One region of the Rhodococcus sp. NPDC057529 genome, then DNA from elsewhere that is predicted to be linked to it. Evidence: riboswitches for the same ligand, from Rfam matches in the RefSeq annotation. Region 1 holds a riboswitch; each other region holds the start of a gene.
The links. A riboswitch is a leader RNA that binds a small molecule or an ion and turns the genes downstream of it on or off. The one in region 1 is predicted to bind glycine.
Positions count from the first base shown of each region.

Region 2: linked by a shared signal. The riboswitch ahead of gcvP (aminomethyl-transferring glycine dehydrogenase) and the one ahead of gcvP (aminomethyl-transferring glycine dehydrogenase) in region 1 are both predicted to bind glycine.
Region 3: linked by a shared signal. The riboswitch ahead of gcvP (aminomethyl-transferring glycine dehydrogenase) and the one ahead of gcvP (aminomethyl-transferring glycine dehydrogenase) in region 1 are both predicted to bind glycine.

Region 1 covers NZ_JBHVEY010000013.1:118,710-124,328, reverse strand. The annotation lists gene gcvP (aminomethyl-transferring glycine dehydrogenase) at 1-2,857, opposite strand, end outside; glycine riboswitch at 3,014-3,107, opposite strand; gene lipA (lipoyl synthase) at 3,326-4,351, shown strand; gene ACFU5V_RS25160 (Tm-1-like ATP-binding domain-containing protein) at 4,384-5,619, shown strand, end outside.
Region 2 covers NZ_JBHVEY010000003.1:522,033-527,651, reverse strand. The annotation lists gene lpdA (dihydrolipoyl dehydrogenase) at 1-1,329, opposite strand, end outside; gene lipA (lipoyl synthase) at 1,365-2,294, opposite strand; glycine riboswitch at 2,591-2,682, shown strand; gene gcvP (aminomethyl-transferring glycine dehydrogenase) at 2,805-5,619, shown strand, end outside.
Region 3 covers NZ_JBHVEY010000042.1:29,371-34,989, forward strand. The annotation lists gene ACFU5V_RS41210 (MerR family transcriptional regulator) at 1-206, shown strand, start outside; gene ACFU5V_RS41215 (bifunctional nuclease family protein) at 356-829, shown strand; gene ACFU5V_RS41220 (MerR family transcriptional regulator) at 1,110-1,730, shown strand; glycine riboswitch at 1,800-1,923, shown strand; gene gcvP (aminomethyl-transferring glycine dehydrogenase) at 2,098-4,950, shown strand; gene ACFU5V_RS41230 (metallophosphoesterase) at 4,994-5,619, opposite strand, start outside.

The sequences.
Region 1 (5,619 bases):
GGACTTCTTCTCTCGTATCGGTCGATGAGGGGGCTTCGAAAGCGTCGGGTGCGGGGCACGAGCACACCAGGTTGCGGTCGCCGTGTACTCCGTCGATCCGCCGGACCGGCGGGAAGTACTTGTTCTCGCGCAGCGAGGGCACCGGGAAGGCGGCCTCCTGCCGGGTGTAGGGCAGCGTCCACTCGGTGGTGGTGACCTGGGCGGCGGTGTGCGGGGCCTGCCGCAGCGGGCTCGATTCGAGTGGCCAGGTGCCGTCGGCCACCCGCTGGATCTCGGCGTGGATGCCGATCATGGCGTCGATGAACCGGTCGAGTTCCTCGAGGTTTTCCGATTCGGTGGGTTCGACCATCAGGGTCCCGTTGACCGGGAACGACAGGGTGGGGGCGTGGAATCCGTAGTCGATCAGCCGCTTGGCCACGTCTTCGGCGCTCACACCGGTCGCCTTGGTCAGGGCACGCAGATCGAGGATGCATTCGTGGGCGACCAGATTCCCGTCGCCGGTGTAAAGCACCGGGTAGTAGGGAGCGAGCGCGCCCGCGAGGTAGTTGGCCGACAGTACTGCGGTTTCGGTGGCCCGGGTGAGTCCGTCCGGTCCCATCAGTGCGATGTAGGCCCAGGTGATCGGCAGGATGCCGGCGGAGCCGTAGTTCGCCGCGGAGACCGGGGGGCTGGCGGGGTCGGCCGCGAGTGGGTCGGACGGCAGGAACGGGGCCAGATGCTCGCGCACGGCGACCGGGCCGACACCGGGACCGCCACCACCGTGCGGGATGCAGAAGGTCTTGTGCAGGTTCAGGTGTGAGACGTCGCCACCGAACTCGCCCGGCCTGGCCAGGCCGACCAGCGCATTGAGGTTGGCCCCGTCGATGTACACCTGCCCACCGGCGTCGTGGACGAGTTCACACACGGTGCGGACGTCGTTCTCGTAGACCCCGTGGGTGGAGGGGTAGGTGAGCATGATGGCGGCGATCTTGCCGCTGTGCCGGTCGATCTTGGCGCGCAGATCGTCGAGGTCGATGTTGCCGTTGGCGGCCGTCGCCACGACCACCACCTGCATCCCGGCGAGCACCGCGGAGGCTGCGTTGGTGCCGTGCGCGGACTGCGGGATCAGACAGATGGTGCGGTCGGTGTCGCCGTTGGCGGTGTGATAGCCGTGGATGGCGAGCAGACCCGCCAACTCGCCCTGGGAGCCGGCGTTCGGCTGCAGCGAGACCCGGTCATAGCCGGTGATCTCACAGAGCCACCGTTCGAGGTCGTCGGTGAGCTCGCGGTAGCCCTCGGTCTGGTCGGCCGGTGCGAAGGGGTGGATGCCGGCGAACTCCGGCCAGCTGATCGGCTCCATCTCCACCGCGGAGTTGAGCTTCATGGTGCACGAGCCGAGCGGAATCATCGTCCGGTCCAGGGCGAGGTCCTTGTCGGACAACTTGCGCAGGAACCGCTGCATCGCCGCTTCCGAACGGTAGCGCCGGAACACCTCGTGCTGGAGGAAGGTCGAGGTCCGGGTCAGTGTCGGCGGAATGTAGGAGGTGTCGACGGGGGCCAGGGCCGCACCGAAGGCCGCCAGGACCCGCTCGACGATCTCGCCGGTGGTGTGCTCGTCGCAGGACACCCCGACGTGGTCGGCGTCGATGTAGCGCAGGTTGATCCCGTCCGCGTTGGCGGCGCGGACGATGACACCGGCCCGGTGCGGGACGTGGGCGACGACGGTGTCGAAGAAGTTCGAGTGCAGGGTCTCGATGTCCGCGGCGTGCAGTCCGGAGGTCAGGTGCGCGGCGTGCGAGTGCACCCGCCCGGCAATCGCACGCAGTCCCTCGGCGCCGTGATAGGCGGCGTACATCGCGGCCACGTTCGCCAGCAGGGCCTGGGCGGTGCAGATGTTGCTGGTCGCCTTGTCGCGGCGGATGTGCTGCTCGCGAGTCTGCAGCGCCAGCCGGTACGCCGGGGAGCCGTCGGCGTCCTTGGACACCCCGACCAACCGGCCCGGCAGCATGCGTTCGAGACCGCCTCGGACGGAGATGAATCCGGCGTGCGGGCCGCCGAAGAACAGCGGCACACCGAACCGTTGGGCCGACCCGACGGCGATGTCCGCACCCTGCTCGCCCGGGGAGGTGATCAGGGTCAGCGCGAGCAGGTCGGTGGCCACCGTGGTCAGGGCGCCCCGCCGGTGCGCCTCGGCGATCGACTCGCTCAGATCCCGCACCCCGCCGGTGACCGACGGATTCTGGTAGACGACGCCGAAGAACTCCCCGTCGGGCAAGCCGCGGTCCAGATCGGTCACGACCAGCTCGATGCCGACGGCGTCCGCGCGGCCGCGCAGAACGGACAGCGTCTGCGGGAAGCAGCCGGCGTCGACGAGGACCCGGCGCGAGGGGGACTTGTTGGCGCGGCGCATCAGCAGGACGGCCTCGGCGACGGCGGTGGCCTCGTCGAGGAGCGAGGCACCCGCGACCGGGAGGCTGGTGAGCTCTTCGATGACGGTCTGGAAGGTCAGCAGCGCCTCGAGTCGGCCCTGGGAGATTTCCGGCTGGTACGGGGTGTACGAGGTGTACCAGCCCGGCGCCTCGAGGATGTTGCGACGCAGGACGGCGGGAGTGATGGTGTCGTAATAGCCGAGCCCGATCATCTGCACCCGCGGCCGGTTCTTGCCGGCGATCGTCCGCAGGTCGGCCAGCACATCCTGTTCCGCGCGGGCGGAAGGCAGGTTCAGCGGTTGCGCGGTCCGGATCTGGGACGGAACGGCACGCGAGACGAGGGCGTCGAGGGAGTCGTATCCGAGGACCTCGAGCAGTTGCGCGATCTCGGTCTCGGACGGGCCGATGTGCCGGTCTTGGAACGTGGGTGCGATGTCGGGATGGGACACGAAGGACCTCCAATGGTCGGTTCTGCTCGACTCGACGTCGAGCGCAGAGCGCGGCCCTCCCCGATCTGTCCTGTCACCTGAGAGATTGGGCACCCCAACAGTATTGGGGCGCTCTTCACCTTCGGTAAGCGTTCGCGACGCTTTCTCCAGAGTTGCCTCTGCGTGTCAGTACTGGGCCTGAGAGATTCCCGGGGAGGAACTTGCTCCTACGGCGGCCCTGCCTCGGCAGGGCATCTCCTGACACGCATCGAACGGCATGTGCGGTTGTTGTGTGCCCCGCCACTGTACCCAAAATGTTCGGAGTTCCGCACGCCGATTGGTAACAATCGAGAAAACTGCGCGGAATTCCGCTCAATTGGGGCGATCTGTTCTTGTGTTCGCGGGTTCGGTGCGGCACTCTGGGGAGCGAGCGTCGGGCGACCGCCCACGCTGTTCGGCATTCCGATCACCCCGACCCGAGGAATCGCCATGTCAGTGACCAGCGACGGCCGCAAGCTTCTGCGTCTGGAGGTCCGCAACGCTCAGACCCCGGTCGAACGCAAGCCGGCCTGGATGAAAGCCCCCGTTCGTATCGGCGCTCAGTTCCGGGAGATCTCCGCCCTGGTCGAGTCCGCGGACCTGCACACCGTCTGCCGCTCCGCCGGATGCCCGAACATCTTCGAATGCTGGGAGGACCGCGAGGCCACCTTCCTGATCGGCGGAGACCAGTGCACCCGCCGCTGCGACTTCTGTCAGATCGATACCGGCAAGCCGGTCGACCTCGATCGGGACGAGCCGCGGCGTGTGGCCGAATCGGTGCGGACGATGAACCTGAAGTACGCCACGGTGACCGGTGTGGCTCGCGACGATCTTGACGACGGCGGGGCCTGGCTGTACGCAGAAACCGTCCGGATCATCCACGACCTCTGCCCCGGGACCGGGGTCGAACTGCTCATCCCGGACTTCTCCGGAGTGCCGGAGCAGTTGACTCAGGTCTTCGGGGCCCGGCCCGAGGTGCTCGCCCACAACATCGAAACCGTGCCGCGGATCTTCCGCAGAATTCGACCGGGCTTCACTTTCGATCGATCCCTCGACGTGCTCGCCCGCGCGAAAGCCGCGGGCCTGATCACCAAATCCAACCTGATCCTGGGGATGGGTGAACGGCGCGACGAGGTCGACGAAGCCCTCGAGCAACTCCACGCCGCCGGATGCGACCTGGTGACCATCACCCAGTATCTGCGCCCCTCTGCCCGCCACCTTCCTGTCGACAGGTGGGTGCACCCCGATGAGTTCGCCGAACTCGCCACCCACGCAGAAGGACTCGGCTTCGCCGGCGTGATGTCGGGGCCGCTGGTGCGCTCCTCGTATCGCGCCGGTCGCCTGCATGCGGCGGCCGTCGCCGCCCGCCTCACCCCGCAGCCTCCAGCGTCCGGATTGAGCGGACTTCCGATCGAAACTCCGAATGAAACAGCAGTTCGTTCGGAACTCCGATCAAAAGTTGCCGAATACTCTTGATTTGTTCGGTAAACAGGTCTAGCGTTCTTCTCATGACAAGCGCAAGGCGGCCCGGCGCCGCGAGGAGCGAAGCGGCTCCGATCGTCGTGGTCATCGGTACTTTCGACACCAAGGCCGCTGAACTCGGAGCCCTCAGCGATGAGATCGAGCGGCTCGGTGGGATCGCGATCATGCTCGACACCTCGGCTCGGACGGCGCAGCGTCCCTCGGACGCGGTGATCGGCACTCGCCGCTTCATCGACCAGGCGACGGTCGCCGCCGCGGCGGGAAGTTCGATCGCCGCGATCAGCGAACTACCGCGCGGTGAGGCCGTCAGCGCCCTGCGGTCGGGCGTCAGTCGCCTCCTGAGCGCGATGGTCGCCGAAGGCGAGATCGACGGCGCCGTGTGTATGGGAGGGGCCGGAACGCACATCGCCGGCCCTGCCCTGCAGTACCTGCCCTTCGGCTTCCCCAAACTCATCGTCTCGCCGCTGGCCTCGGGAAACCGGACCTTCGACCCCTACGTCGGAATCAGCGACATCGCCGTTCTGCACTCGGTCGCCGACATCATCGGCATCAACTCGGTGACCAGCGAGATCTACCGAAGCGCCGCCGGCTACATCGTCGGTGCCGCGGCCGCCGCCGCGCTCGCCGCCCCGACCGCGGATGCCGGTCAGCGGCCGATCACCGTGGCGGTGTCGATGAACGGCAACACCACCCCCGCGCTCGAGCGTGCCCAGAAACACCTCGAAGGCAAAGGCTTCGGCTTCGTTGCCTTCCACGCCAACGGCACCGGCGGCCGGGCGCTCGAGAACGCCGTCCAAGCGGGACAGGTCGACGCGGTCATCGATTTCACGACCACGGAGCTGAGCGGACACCTCATCGGTGGCCTGATGGATCCCGGTCCCCACCGGATGGAGGCGGCCGGCAAGGCCGGACTCCCTCAGGTGCTCGTTCCGGGCTGCGTCGACTTCATCACCTGCGGCAAGCTGGCCGACACCCAACGACAATTTCCGGGACGCACCTACTTCGGGCACAACCCCGAACTCACGCTGGTGCGGCTGACCACATCCGAAATGATGCGGGTAGCAGAAACATTCGCGGCAAAGGCCAACAACAGTGTCGGCCCGACCCGGGTGTACGTCCCGACCGCGGGCTTGTCGGTGCCCAACGCGCCGGGCCAGGTCTTCTGGGATCCGGAAGCCGATCGCGCCTTCACCACGGTGCTCGAATCGTGCCTCGAGCCGAACATCGAACTGACCAAACTCGACGTTCACATCAACGATCCC
Region 2 (5,619 bases), on a different contig from region 1:
TGCCTCGCCGAGGGCCTCGCCCTGGGTGGGGTGGGCGTGCACGAACTTCGCCGCCTGGGCGGAGTCGACCCCGAAGTTGTACAGCAGCTGCGCCTCGCCGATCAGTTCGCCGACGCGGTCGCCGACCATGTGCACACCGACCACGACGCCGTCCGGCGTCACCACGAGTTTGACCGCCCCCGACGTCCCGAGGATCTGGCTCTTGCCGTTGCCGGCGAGGTCGTAGACGACCGTCCGGACGTTCTCGCCGAACTTCTCCCGCGCCGCGGTCTCGGTCAACCCGACCGACGCGACCTCGGGGTGGGAGTACGTGACGCGGGGAATGCCGGTCTCGTCGATGACGTCCGGACGGAGTCCGGACATCTCCTCCGCCACGAAGATGCCCTGCTGGAACCCGCGGTGCGCGAGTTGGAGGCCGGGCACGATGTCGCCGACCGCGAAGACATTCGGCACCGTGGTGCGCAGCCGGTCGCTGGTGACCACGAATCCCCGGTCGAGGACGACGCCGGTCTCCTCGTACCCCATCGAGGCGGTATTCGGACCGCGGCCCACCGCGACCAGCACGACGTCGGCGTCGAGCACATCGCCGGAGTCGAGGGTGACGGTCACGGCGTCTTCGTCCTGCGCCACCTCGGTGACCCGCACCCCGGTCTTCGCAGCGATCTTGCGACGACGGAACGCCCGTTCGAGATATTTGGAGACCGTCTCGTCTTCGTTCGGCACCAGTCTGGGCATCGCCTCGACGATCGTCACCGACGCGCCGAACGACGCCCACACACTGGCGAATTCGACTCCGATGACGCCGCCGCCGAGGATGATCGCCTTCTTCGGGACCGTCGGCAGCACGAGCGCCTGCTCGCTGGTGACGACCCTGCCGCCGATGCTGATGCCCGGCAACGTCTTCGGGGACGAGCCCGTCGCCAGTACGACGGCGGCGCCGGTGATCAGCTCGCCGTCGACCTCGACACCGTTGGGTCCGACCAGCCGTCCGCGACCGTTGACGACGGTGATGCCGTGGGAGTCGACGAGGCCCTGCAGGCCCTTGTGCAGGCGGGTCACGACGGTGTTCCGGTAGCTCAGTACCTTCTCGAGGTCGACCCCGCCGAACGTGACGTCGACCCCGAACCGCGAGGCGGTGCGGGCATTGTCGGCGACCTCGGCGGAATGCAGCAGCGCCTTGGTCGGAATGCACCCCTGGTGCAGGCAGGTGCCGCCGAGTTCGTTCTCTTCGATCAGAATGACCGAACGGCCCAGTTCGGCCGAACGGATCGCGGCCGCATAGCCGCCGGAACCGCCGCCGAGGATGACGACATCTGCAGATCGGGACATGGGAACTCCTTGAGGGAACGGAAAGGGAATCGACATCAGAGTGCAGCGGTCGCGGCGACCGCTTCGGCGTGCAGGCGGCCCGCCCGGTAGGACGACCGCACGAGCGGCCCGGACAGAACGCCGAGGAATCCGATCTCGCGGGCGACCCCGTCGAGCATCACGAACTCCTCCGGTTTCGCCCACCGCTCCACCGGATGATGCCGGGCCGAGGGCCGCAGGTACTGGGTGATCGTGACCAATTGGCAGCCGGCGGCATGCAGGTCCCGGAGTGCCTGGATCACCTCGTCCGTGGTCTCCCCCATCCCGAGGATCAGGTTCGACTTGGTGATCAGGCCGTCCTCCCTGGCCCGCGTGATGACGTCGAGGGAACGCTCGTAGGTGAAGGCAGGCCGGATGCGACGGAAGATCCGGGGAACGGTCTCCACATTGTGCGCGAGTACCTCCGGGCGGGTGTCGAACACTTCGCGCAGCTGTGCGGCGTCGGCGTTGAAATCCGGGATCAGCAGTTCGACCCCGGTGCCCGGGCACAGTTCGTGAATCTGCCGGACCGTCTCGGCGTACAGCCAGGCGCCGCCGTCGGGCAGATCGTCGCGCGCCACGCCGGTGACGGTGGCGTACCGGAGGCCCATGGTCTGCACCGATTCCGCGACCCGCCGGGGTTCTCCCCGGTCGAGGGCCGCGGGACGGCCGGTGTCGATCTGGCAGAAGTCGCACCGCCGGGTGCATTGGCTACCGCCGATGAGGAACGTGGCCTCACGGTCCTCCCAGCATTCGAAGATGTTGGGACATCCGGCTTCCTGACACACGGTGTTCAGGCTCTCGCGTTCGACGAGGGCGGCGAGATCACGGTATTCGGGGCCGGTCCGCATCTGCACCTTCATCCACGACGGTTTGCGTTCGACCGGGGTCTGGGCGTTGCGGACTTCGAGGCGGAGCAGGCGGCGGCCCTCAGGGTGCGCAGTCATGTAGGGAACTCCTATGACCGGACGAAACCGGTCGGTTTGCGAATCCCTCGGGCAGCGCGGCACCGGGGAACAGTAAGTGGGAGGGCGAGCACACGACGACAACCGTTGCACTCGAGGCTGTCTGGGCTCTCACCGATCGGCGTGTGCGGTCACGTCCGAGCGAGGATCACTCGAGGATGCCAAACGACGAGGCGTTTTGGCAACATCGTCGCCCGCTCGGCGACCGGGACGGAGCCTGGGGAGACAAACCCGTCACGCCTGTGTACTGTTTGGCCAACCACAACTGAATACGCCGTTGACGCGCAGCGGGAGAACCTCCTTGTCGGAGGCGCCGTAGGAGCAACTTCCTCCCCGGGAATCTCTCAGGCCCCAGTACCGCAGCGTAGAGGCAACTCTGGAGAACAGAATCGGCCGCAGGCCGGTACTTACCGAAGGTGAAGAGCACGCCGCGCATGCGGTGCGCCCAAACTCTCAGGTTTCAGGACAGAGCGGGGAGGTGCCCCCTTGTCGATGTCCGGTGCGGTCCGGACTCAACGAAACCGGAGTCACCTCGTGCCAGTCGAATCCCGCCACGCGCATCGCAGCGCGCCTCTCACCAGCGATTTTCCGTCACGCCACATCGGCCCCGACGCTTCCGCCACCCAGCGCATGCTCGGCGCCCTCGGTTACGACACGCTCGATCAGCTCGTCGATGCCGCGGTGCCTGATCAGATCCGCAGCTCGGAGGCCATGGACCTGCCGGTGGCACGGTCGGAGCAGCAGGTGCTGTCCGACCTGCGCACGCTGTCGGAGCGCAACGAGACCCGCGTCCAGATGATTGGCCTCGGTTACCACGACACCATCACGCCCGCAGTTCTGCGCCGCAACATGCTCGAGTCGCCGGCCTGGTACACCGCGTACACGCCGTATCAGCCGGAGATTTCCCAGGGCAGGCTCGAGGCGCTGCTGACGTTCCAGACGGTCATCGAAGACCTGGCGGCGCTGCCCCTCGCCGGTGCGTCCCTGCTGGACGAGGCCACCGCGGTGATGGAAGCGGTGCTGCTGATGCGGCGCGCGAACAAGGCGAAGTCGGGGACCAACCGGGTCGTCGTCGACGCCGACTGTCTGCCGCAAACCCTCGCGGTGGTGTGCGGCCGGGCCAAGTCGGTGGGCATCGACGTCGAGGTGGCCGAGCTGACCGATGGACTTCCGGACGGTGACCTGTTCGGCGTCGTGTTCCAGGCGCCCGGCGCCAGCGGCCACGTGCGCGACCTGGCCCCGCTCATTGCCGCCGCCCAGGAGCGCGGCGCGCTGACCACGGTCGCGGCCGACCTGCTGTCGCTGACGCTGCTGACGCCGCCCGGCGAGCAGGGCGCCGACATCGCGGTGGGATCCGCCCAGCGTTTCGGTGTGCCGCTGTTCTTCGGCGGGCCGCACGCCGGGTACATGGCCGTGCGCGGCGGACTCGAGCGGATGCTCCCCGGCCGGCTCGTCGGAGTGTCCGTCGACGTCGACGGGAAGACGGCCTACCGGCTGGCGCTGCAGACCCGCGAACAGCACATCCGGCGCGACAAGGCGACTAGCAACATCTGCACCGCGCAGGCGCTCCTCGCGAACGTCGCCGCCATGTACGCCGCCTATCACGGCCCGGAAGGGCTGCGTGCCATCGCGACTCGGGTCCACGGACATGCCACGTCCGTCGCGGGCGGCCTCCGCACGGCGGGACACTCGGTGGTCCACGACAGCTTCTTCGACACCGTGCTGGTGCACGTTCCGGCCGGGGCGCGCGACGTCGTCGACCGCGCCGACCGCGCCGGCATCAACCTGAGGCTGGTCGACGCGGACCACGTCGCGGTCGCCTGCGACGAGTGCACCACCGACGAGATCGTGGACCGCGTCCTCGCCGCGTTCGGCGCGCGAGCCCAGGCGGGAACCGTCTCCGCGCTGCCGCAGTCGCTACTGCGCACGTCGAACTACCTGCAGCACCCCGTGTTCCACGAGCACCGGTCCGAGACGGCGATGCTGCGCTTCCTGCGCGCCCTGTCGGACAAGGACCTCGCGCTCGACCGCACCATGATCCCGCTCGGCTCGTGCACGATGAAGCTCAACTCCGCCGTGGAGATGGAGCCGATCAGCTGGCCCGGGTTCGCGTCCATCCACCCGTACGCCCCGGTCGAACAGACCAGCGGCTACCTGCAGCTCATCCGCGGCCTCGAGCGGTGGCTGGGTGAGATCACCGGATACGACCGGGTGTCGTTGCAGCCCAACGCCGGATCGCAGGGCGAACTGGCCGGGCTGCTGGCCATCAACGGCTACCACGACAGCCGCGGCGACCACGGACGCGACATCTGCCTGATCCCGCAGTCCGCGCACGGCACCAACGCCGCGTCCGCGGTGCTGGCGGGCATGCGGGTGGTCGTGGTCGCGACCGCGGAGAACGGCAACATCGATCTCGATGACCTGCGCGCGAAGATCGCCGCGCACGAGGGCACGATCGCCGCGATCATGCTCACCTACCCGTCCACCCACGGCGTGTACGAGAACGACGTGCGGACGGTGTGCGATCTCGTGCACGAGGCCGGCGGCCAGGTGTACGTCGACGGCGCCAACCTCAACGCGCTCGTCGGCCTGGCCCAGCCAGGGAAGTTCGGCGGCGACGTGTCGCACCTGAACCTGCACAAGACGTTCTGCATCCCGCACGGCGGCGGCGGCCCCGGTGTCGGACCGGTCGCGGTGCGCAAGCATCTGGCGCCGTTCCTGCCCGGCAACCCGCTCGGCGGAGACCAACTCGGCACTCCGGTATCGGCGGCGAACTACGGCTCCGCCGGCATCCTGCCCATCACGTGGGCGTACATCGCGCTGATGGGCCCGGACGGGCTGACGGAGGCCACCAAGTCCGCGGTGCTGGCCGCCAACTACGTCGCGAAGTCGCTCGACGCACACTTCCCCGTCCTGTACACCGGGCCCTCGGGTCTGGTGGCGCACGAATGCATCCTGGACCTGCGACCCGTCACGAAGGCCACCGGCGTGACCGCCGAGGACGTGGCAAAGCGGTTGATCGACTACGGTTTCCACGCCCCCACCCTGTCGTTCCCCGTCAGCGGCACCCTGATGGTGGAGCCCACCGAATCCGAGGACCTGGCCGAACTCGACCGCTTCATCGAGGCGATGACCTCCATCCGCCGCGAAATCGACCTGGTCGGCGAGGGCGTGTGGCCGCTCGAACGCAGCCCGCTGCGTCAGGCCCCGCACACCGCGGATCAGGTCACCGCCGACGACTGGGATCTGCCCTACCCGCGGCACCTGGCCGCCTTCCCCGTCGCGTCGCTGCGGGCCGGCAAGTACT
Region 3 (5,619 bases), on a different contig from region 1:
TCGAGGTGCGGCACCTGAGGGCATTCAAGCTGGCCGCAGACCGCGAGGCCGGATTGGTCGCGCAGATCGCCGGGCCCGTGGCCAAGGGCCGCGACGCGGGCGCGCGCGATCGCGCCGAGGAGATGGTGCGCGAACTGGCCGCGTTGTCTCTGACGTTGCACACCTGCCTGGTGAAGTCGGCGGTCCGAGGTGCGCTCGATCGGTGAGGTGAGCTCACCGGTGGTCCCGCTTCGGAACTTCCCAACGACGCTGCGCTCGAACGGCTGTACGGTCGAAGAGCAGACACGAATCGAATAGAATCCTGGTACGGCACTGTGTGCCGCGGACGGACCATTGCAGGGTGGAGGCAGACGCGATGAGCGAAATGCACGTGATCGGAGTTCGTGTCGAGCAGCCCCAGAACCAACCTGTCCTGCTGTTGCGGGAAACCGACGGCGAGCGGTATCTGCCCATCTGGATCGGGCAGACCGAGGCCACGGCCATCGCACTCGAACAGCAGGGTGTCGAGCCGGCGCGCCCGCTGACCCACGACCTGATCAAGAACCTGATCGAAGCGTTCGGCCGCACCCTGAAGGAGGTCCGCATCGTCGACCTTCGCGAGGGCACGTTCTATGCCGACCTGGTGTTCGACCAGAACACCCGCGTCTCGGCCCGCCCGTCCGACTCCATCGCCATCGCACTGCGCATCGGGGTCCCGATCTTCGCCGAGGAAGCGGTGCTCACGGAGGCCGGTCTGGTCATGCCCGACGAGCGCGAGGACGAGGTCGAGAAGTTCAAGGAATTCCTCGAGTCCGTGTCGCCGGACGATTTCAAGGCCACCGACGGCTAGTTTCTCCTACGGAAGAGCCGCTTGCGCAGTAACGGTTGAGGTTCTTCCGGCGCGTTGCGTTGACCCCGTCTCCTCGGAGTCATAGCGTTCGGTGCAGTGATTTTCTGCCCTGCAGATTGTATCGGGCGTACGCTGAGTAGGTTCAGGGTACGGGCTTGCTCGATGTCACTGGTGGCGCTTGCGCCGCTCGACGTGCTGCGGATTGCCGCGGACACTGGCGACGCGCGTCACAGGCGCACTGATCGTCGGGTTCAGTGCAACATGCGAGAGGGAGTAGTCAGTGGGAGATCGGCCGCAGGAGAATGCGCTGAATCTTGCGCCCGGCGACAACGTTGCCGAGCCCGAATTCAGCTCCGAGGAGATCCAGCCGGGTCTCTTCCCGGACGATTCGGTGCCCGACGACCTGGTCGGATACCGCGTCCCCATCGCCTGCCAGATCGCGGGAATCACCTACCGTCAGCTCGATTACTGGGCTCGCACGTCCCTCGTGGTGCCGTCCATCCGCGGCGCGGCCGGGTCGGGTAGCCAACGGCTGTACTCGTTCAAAGACATCCTCGTTCTCAAGATCGTCAAGCGCCTGCTCGACACCGGAATATCCTTGCAGAACATTCGCGTGGCCGTCGACCACCTCCGGAAGCGCGGAGTGCGGGACTTGGCCAAGATCACACTTTTCTCGGACGGGACCACGGTCTACGAGTGCACGTCCGCCGAGGAGGTCGTCGATCTGCTCCAGGGCGGGCAGGGTGTGTTCGGTATCGCGGTCAGTGGTGCCATGCGCGAACTGACCGGCACCATCGCCGATTTCCCGGCGGAGCGCGCCGACGGCGGCGAGAGCGAGCAGAGCCCCGAGGACGAGCTGGCGTCGCGGCGCAAGAACCGCGCGAGCCGCAAGACGGGCTAGACCACAACCCCGGAACCCCGGCGCTGGTGGCGCCGCTGTCTGTGCTCGTGACATAGACTGGCGGTGCGTCGACGCCGTGCGGGAGAGTTCCGGGCACTGCATGCACAGCAGCATCGTGTGTGCGGAAGTTCGGGCGCCGAAGGAGCAACACCTCCCCGTCAATCTCTCAGGCACACAGGACCGTGCGGGCTCCGACGCCTCTGGAAAGCGGTGGGAGCACCCACCCGCCCACGGGGAAAGGGCTGTCCTCGCACGCGAATGACGGTACCGAATCTCTCAGGCGCTCGATCCGAGCAGGCGACAGAGGGGGAGGGGCGTTCCGCAGAGCGGGGCGTGTCCTGATCCTCCGAACTGCTTGGGAGTTGTCGTGATCGACGCTGGAAGCCGTACATTCGCCGATCGTCATGTCGGCCCGAACGCTGCGGAACTCGCGCACATTCTCGAACTGGTCGGCGCGGATTCGCTCGACGACCTGGCGTCGAAGGCCGTTCCCGCCGTCATCCTGGACGGGGTCACGGGCGGCATCGCCGACGGCCTCGACGCCCTGCCCGCACCCGTCTCCGAACACGAGGCGCTCGCCGAACTGTCCGCACTCGCCGCGCAGAACACCGTGGCGACGTCCATGATCGGACTCGGCTACTACGACACCCTCACCCCGCCGGTTCTGATTCGGAACATCATCGAGAACCCGGCCTGGTACACGGCCTACACGCCGTACCAGCCCGAGATCAGCCAGGGCCGCCTCGAGGCCCTCCTCAACTTCCAGACGATGGTCGCCGACCTGACCGGCATGGAGGTCGCGAACTCGTCGATGCTCGACGAGGCCACCGCCGCCGCCGAGGCGATGACGCTGCTGCGCCGGGCGAGCAAGAGCAAGTCCCCGCGGTTCGTCGTCGACGCCGACCTGTTCCCGCAGACGCTGGCCGTCGTCGAGACCCGGGCCGAGCCGCTCGGCATCGACGTCGTGGTGGCCGACCTCTCCGCCGGCCTGCCGGACGGCGACTTCTTCGGCGTCCTCGGGCAGATGCCCGGCGCGTCCGGCAGCATCGCCGACTACACCGACGTGATCGCCGCAGCCCACGAGCGCGGCGCACTGGTCGCGGTCGGGGCGGATCTGCTGGCGCTGACTCTTCTCACCCCACCCGGCGAGATCGGGGCCGACGCCTGTTTCGGGACCACCCAGCGGTTCGGTGTCCCCATGGGCTTCGGTGGCCCGCACGCCGGTTACCTGGCCGTGCACACCAAGCACGCACGCCAGCTCCCCGGCCGTCTGGTGGGCGTGTCCGTCGACGCCGACGGCGACAAGGCGTACCGGCTGGCGCTGCAGACCCGCGAGCAGCACATTCGCCGTGAGAAGGCGACCTCGAACATCTGCACCGCGCAGGTGCTGCTGGCGATTCTCGCCGCCATGTATGCCAGCTACCACGGTGCCGAGGGCCTGAAGGCGATCGCCCTGCGCGTGGCGAACACGGCACACTCCCTGGCGGCCGCACTCCGCAGGACCGGGGTCGTCGTCGTGCACGACCAGTTCTTCGACACGATCCTCGTACGCGTCGACGGCCGGGCCGCGGACGTGGTGACGAAGGCGAAGGACGCCGGCATCAACCTGCGGCTCGTCGATGCCGACCACGTCGCCGTCGCGTGCGACGAGGCCACCACCGACGACGACGTCGCCCGCGTGCTGGGAGCGTTCGGCGGCGACGGCGCCGTGGCCCCCGAGACGGGCACGTCCGTTCCGGACGCGCAACTCCGCGGATCCGACTACCTGCAGCACGAGGCGTTCACCCGATACCGCACCGAGACGGCGATGCTGCGCTACCTGCGGGCATTGTCGGACAAGGACATCGCCCTCGACCGCAGCATGATCCCGCTCGGTTCCTGCACGATGAAGCTCAATGCGACCGCCGAGATGGAAGCGATCACCTGGCCCGCCTTCGCCGGACTGCACCCGTTCGCGCCCACCGGGGACACCCCGGGAATTCTCCGCATCATCAAGGACCTCGAGAACTGGCTCGTCGCGGTCACCGGCTACGACGCGGTCAGCCTGCAGCCGAACGCCGGCAGCCAGGGCGAGTACGCCGGGCTGCTCGCGATCCGCAACTACCACCTCAGCCGCGGCGACGATCACCGCGACACCTGCCTCATCCCGTCGAGCGCTCACGGCACCAACGCCGCGTCGGCGGTCATGGCCGGGATGCGGGTCGAGGTCGTCGCGTGCCGCCCGAACGGTGACGTGGACCTCGACGACCTGCGGGCGAAGATCGCCGACCACGCCGAGCGCCTCGCGGCGATCATGATCACCTACCCGTCCACCCACGGTGTGTACGAGCACGAGATCGCGGACATCTGCGCCGCCGTCCACGACGCAGGCGGCCAGGTGTACGTCGACGGCGCCAACCTCAACGCCCTGGTCGGTCTGGCCCGGCCCGGACGGTTCGGCGGCGACGTCAGCCACCTCAACCTGCACAAGACGTTCTGCATCCCGCACGGCGGCGGCGGCCCCGGTGTCGGTCCGATCGGTGTGCGGTCGCACCTCACACCGTTCCTGCCCGGACATCCGCTCGCCCCGGAACTCGGCACCGCGGGCCCGATCTCCGCGGCCCCGTACGGCAGCGCGTCGATCCTGCCCATCACCTGGGCGTACATCCGGATGATGGGCGCCGTCGGACTGCGCCGCGCCAGCCTGACCGCCATCGCGTCCGCCAACTACATCGGGCGCCGCCTGGACGAGTATTTCCCCGTCCTCTACACCGGCGAGGGCGGAATGGTGGCCCACGAGTGCATCCTCGACCTTCGGCAGATCACCAAGGACACCGGTGTGACCGTGGACGATGTCGCAAAGCGCCTCGCCGACTACGGTTTCCACGCTCCGACGATGAGCTTCCCGGTGGCGGGCACGCTGATGGTGGAGCCCACCGAGAGCGAGAACCTCGAAGAGATCGACGCCTTCTGCGAGGCGATGATCGCGATCCGCGCCGAGATCGACCGCGTGGGCTCGGGGGAGTGGACGGTGGACGACAACCCGCTGCGCGGTGCCCCGCACACGGCCGGCTGCCTGGCGGCGGAATGGAATCACCCCTACACCCGCGAGACGGCGGTGTTCCCCCGAGGGAAGGCCCGGCCGAAGGTGTGGCCCGCGGTGCGGCGCATCGACGGCGCGCACGGCGACCGCAACCTCGTGTGCTCCTGCCCGCCGATCTCCGCGTTCGAAGGAGCATGACACCGGAGGGCCGTCCCGCTTCGGCGGGGCGGGCCCTCCGCGATCAGTCCGCGCGCACCAGTTCGAGGATCGTGATCTCCGGTGGGGCGCCCACCCGCACGGGCGGGCCCCACGCGCCGACGCCGCGGGTCGTGTACAGGACGGTGTTCCCGATGCGGTCGAGTCCCGCCACCGACGGCTGCTGCAACGGCACCAGATAATTCAGCGGCCACATCTGGCCGCCGTGCGTGTGCCCCGACAGTTGCAGGTCCACACCGAGATCCGACGCCTCCAGGGCCTGCCGCGGTTCGTGCGCGAGGAGCACGACGAACGTCGACGGATCGCGTCCCGCGAGCGCGGCGGGAAGGTCCGGCTCGTACGGCGCCGGCGACGAATAGTCGTGGATACCCGCGATGTGGATGACGGCGCCGCCGCGGGCGATGGTCGCGTGCTCGTTACGCAACGTCCGGATGCCCAGTCCGTCCCACACGTCGAGCCACCGGCCACCGTCGTCGGCGTAGAACTCGTGGTTGCCGCTGACCCCGAACACCCCGAGCGGGGCGTCGAGGTCGCCGAGCGGCTGTAGATCGGGCGCAACCTTCGCGACGGTGCCGTCGACCAGATCGCCCGCGATCGCGACGAGATCCGGCCGCTCCGCGTTCACCAGATCGACCACCCGCTGCGTGAAAT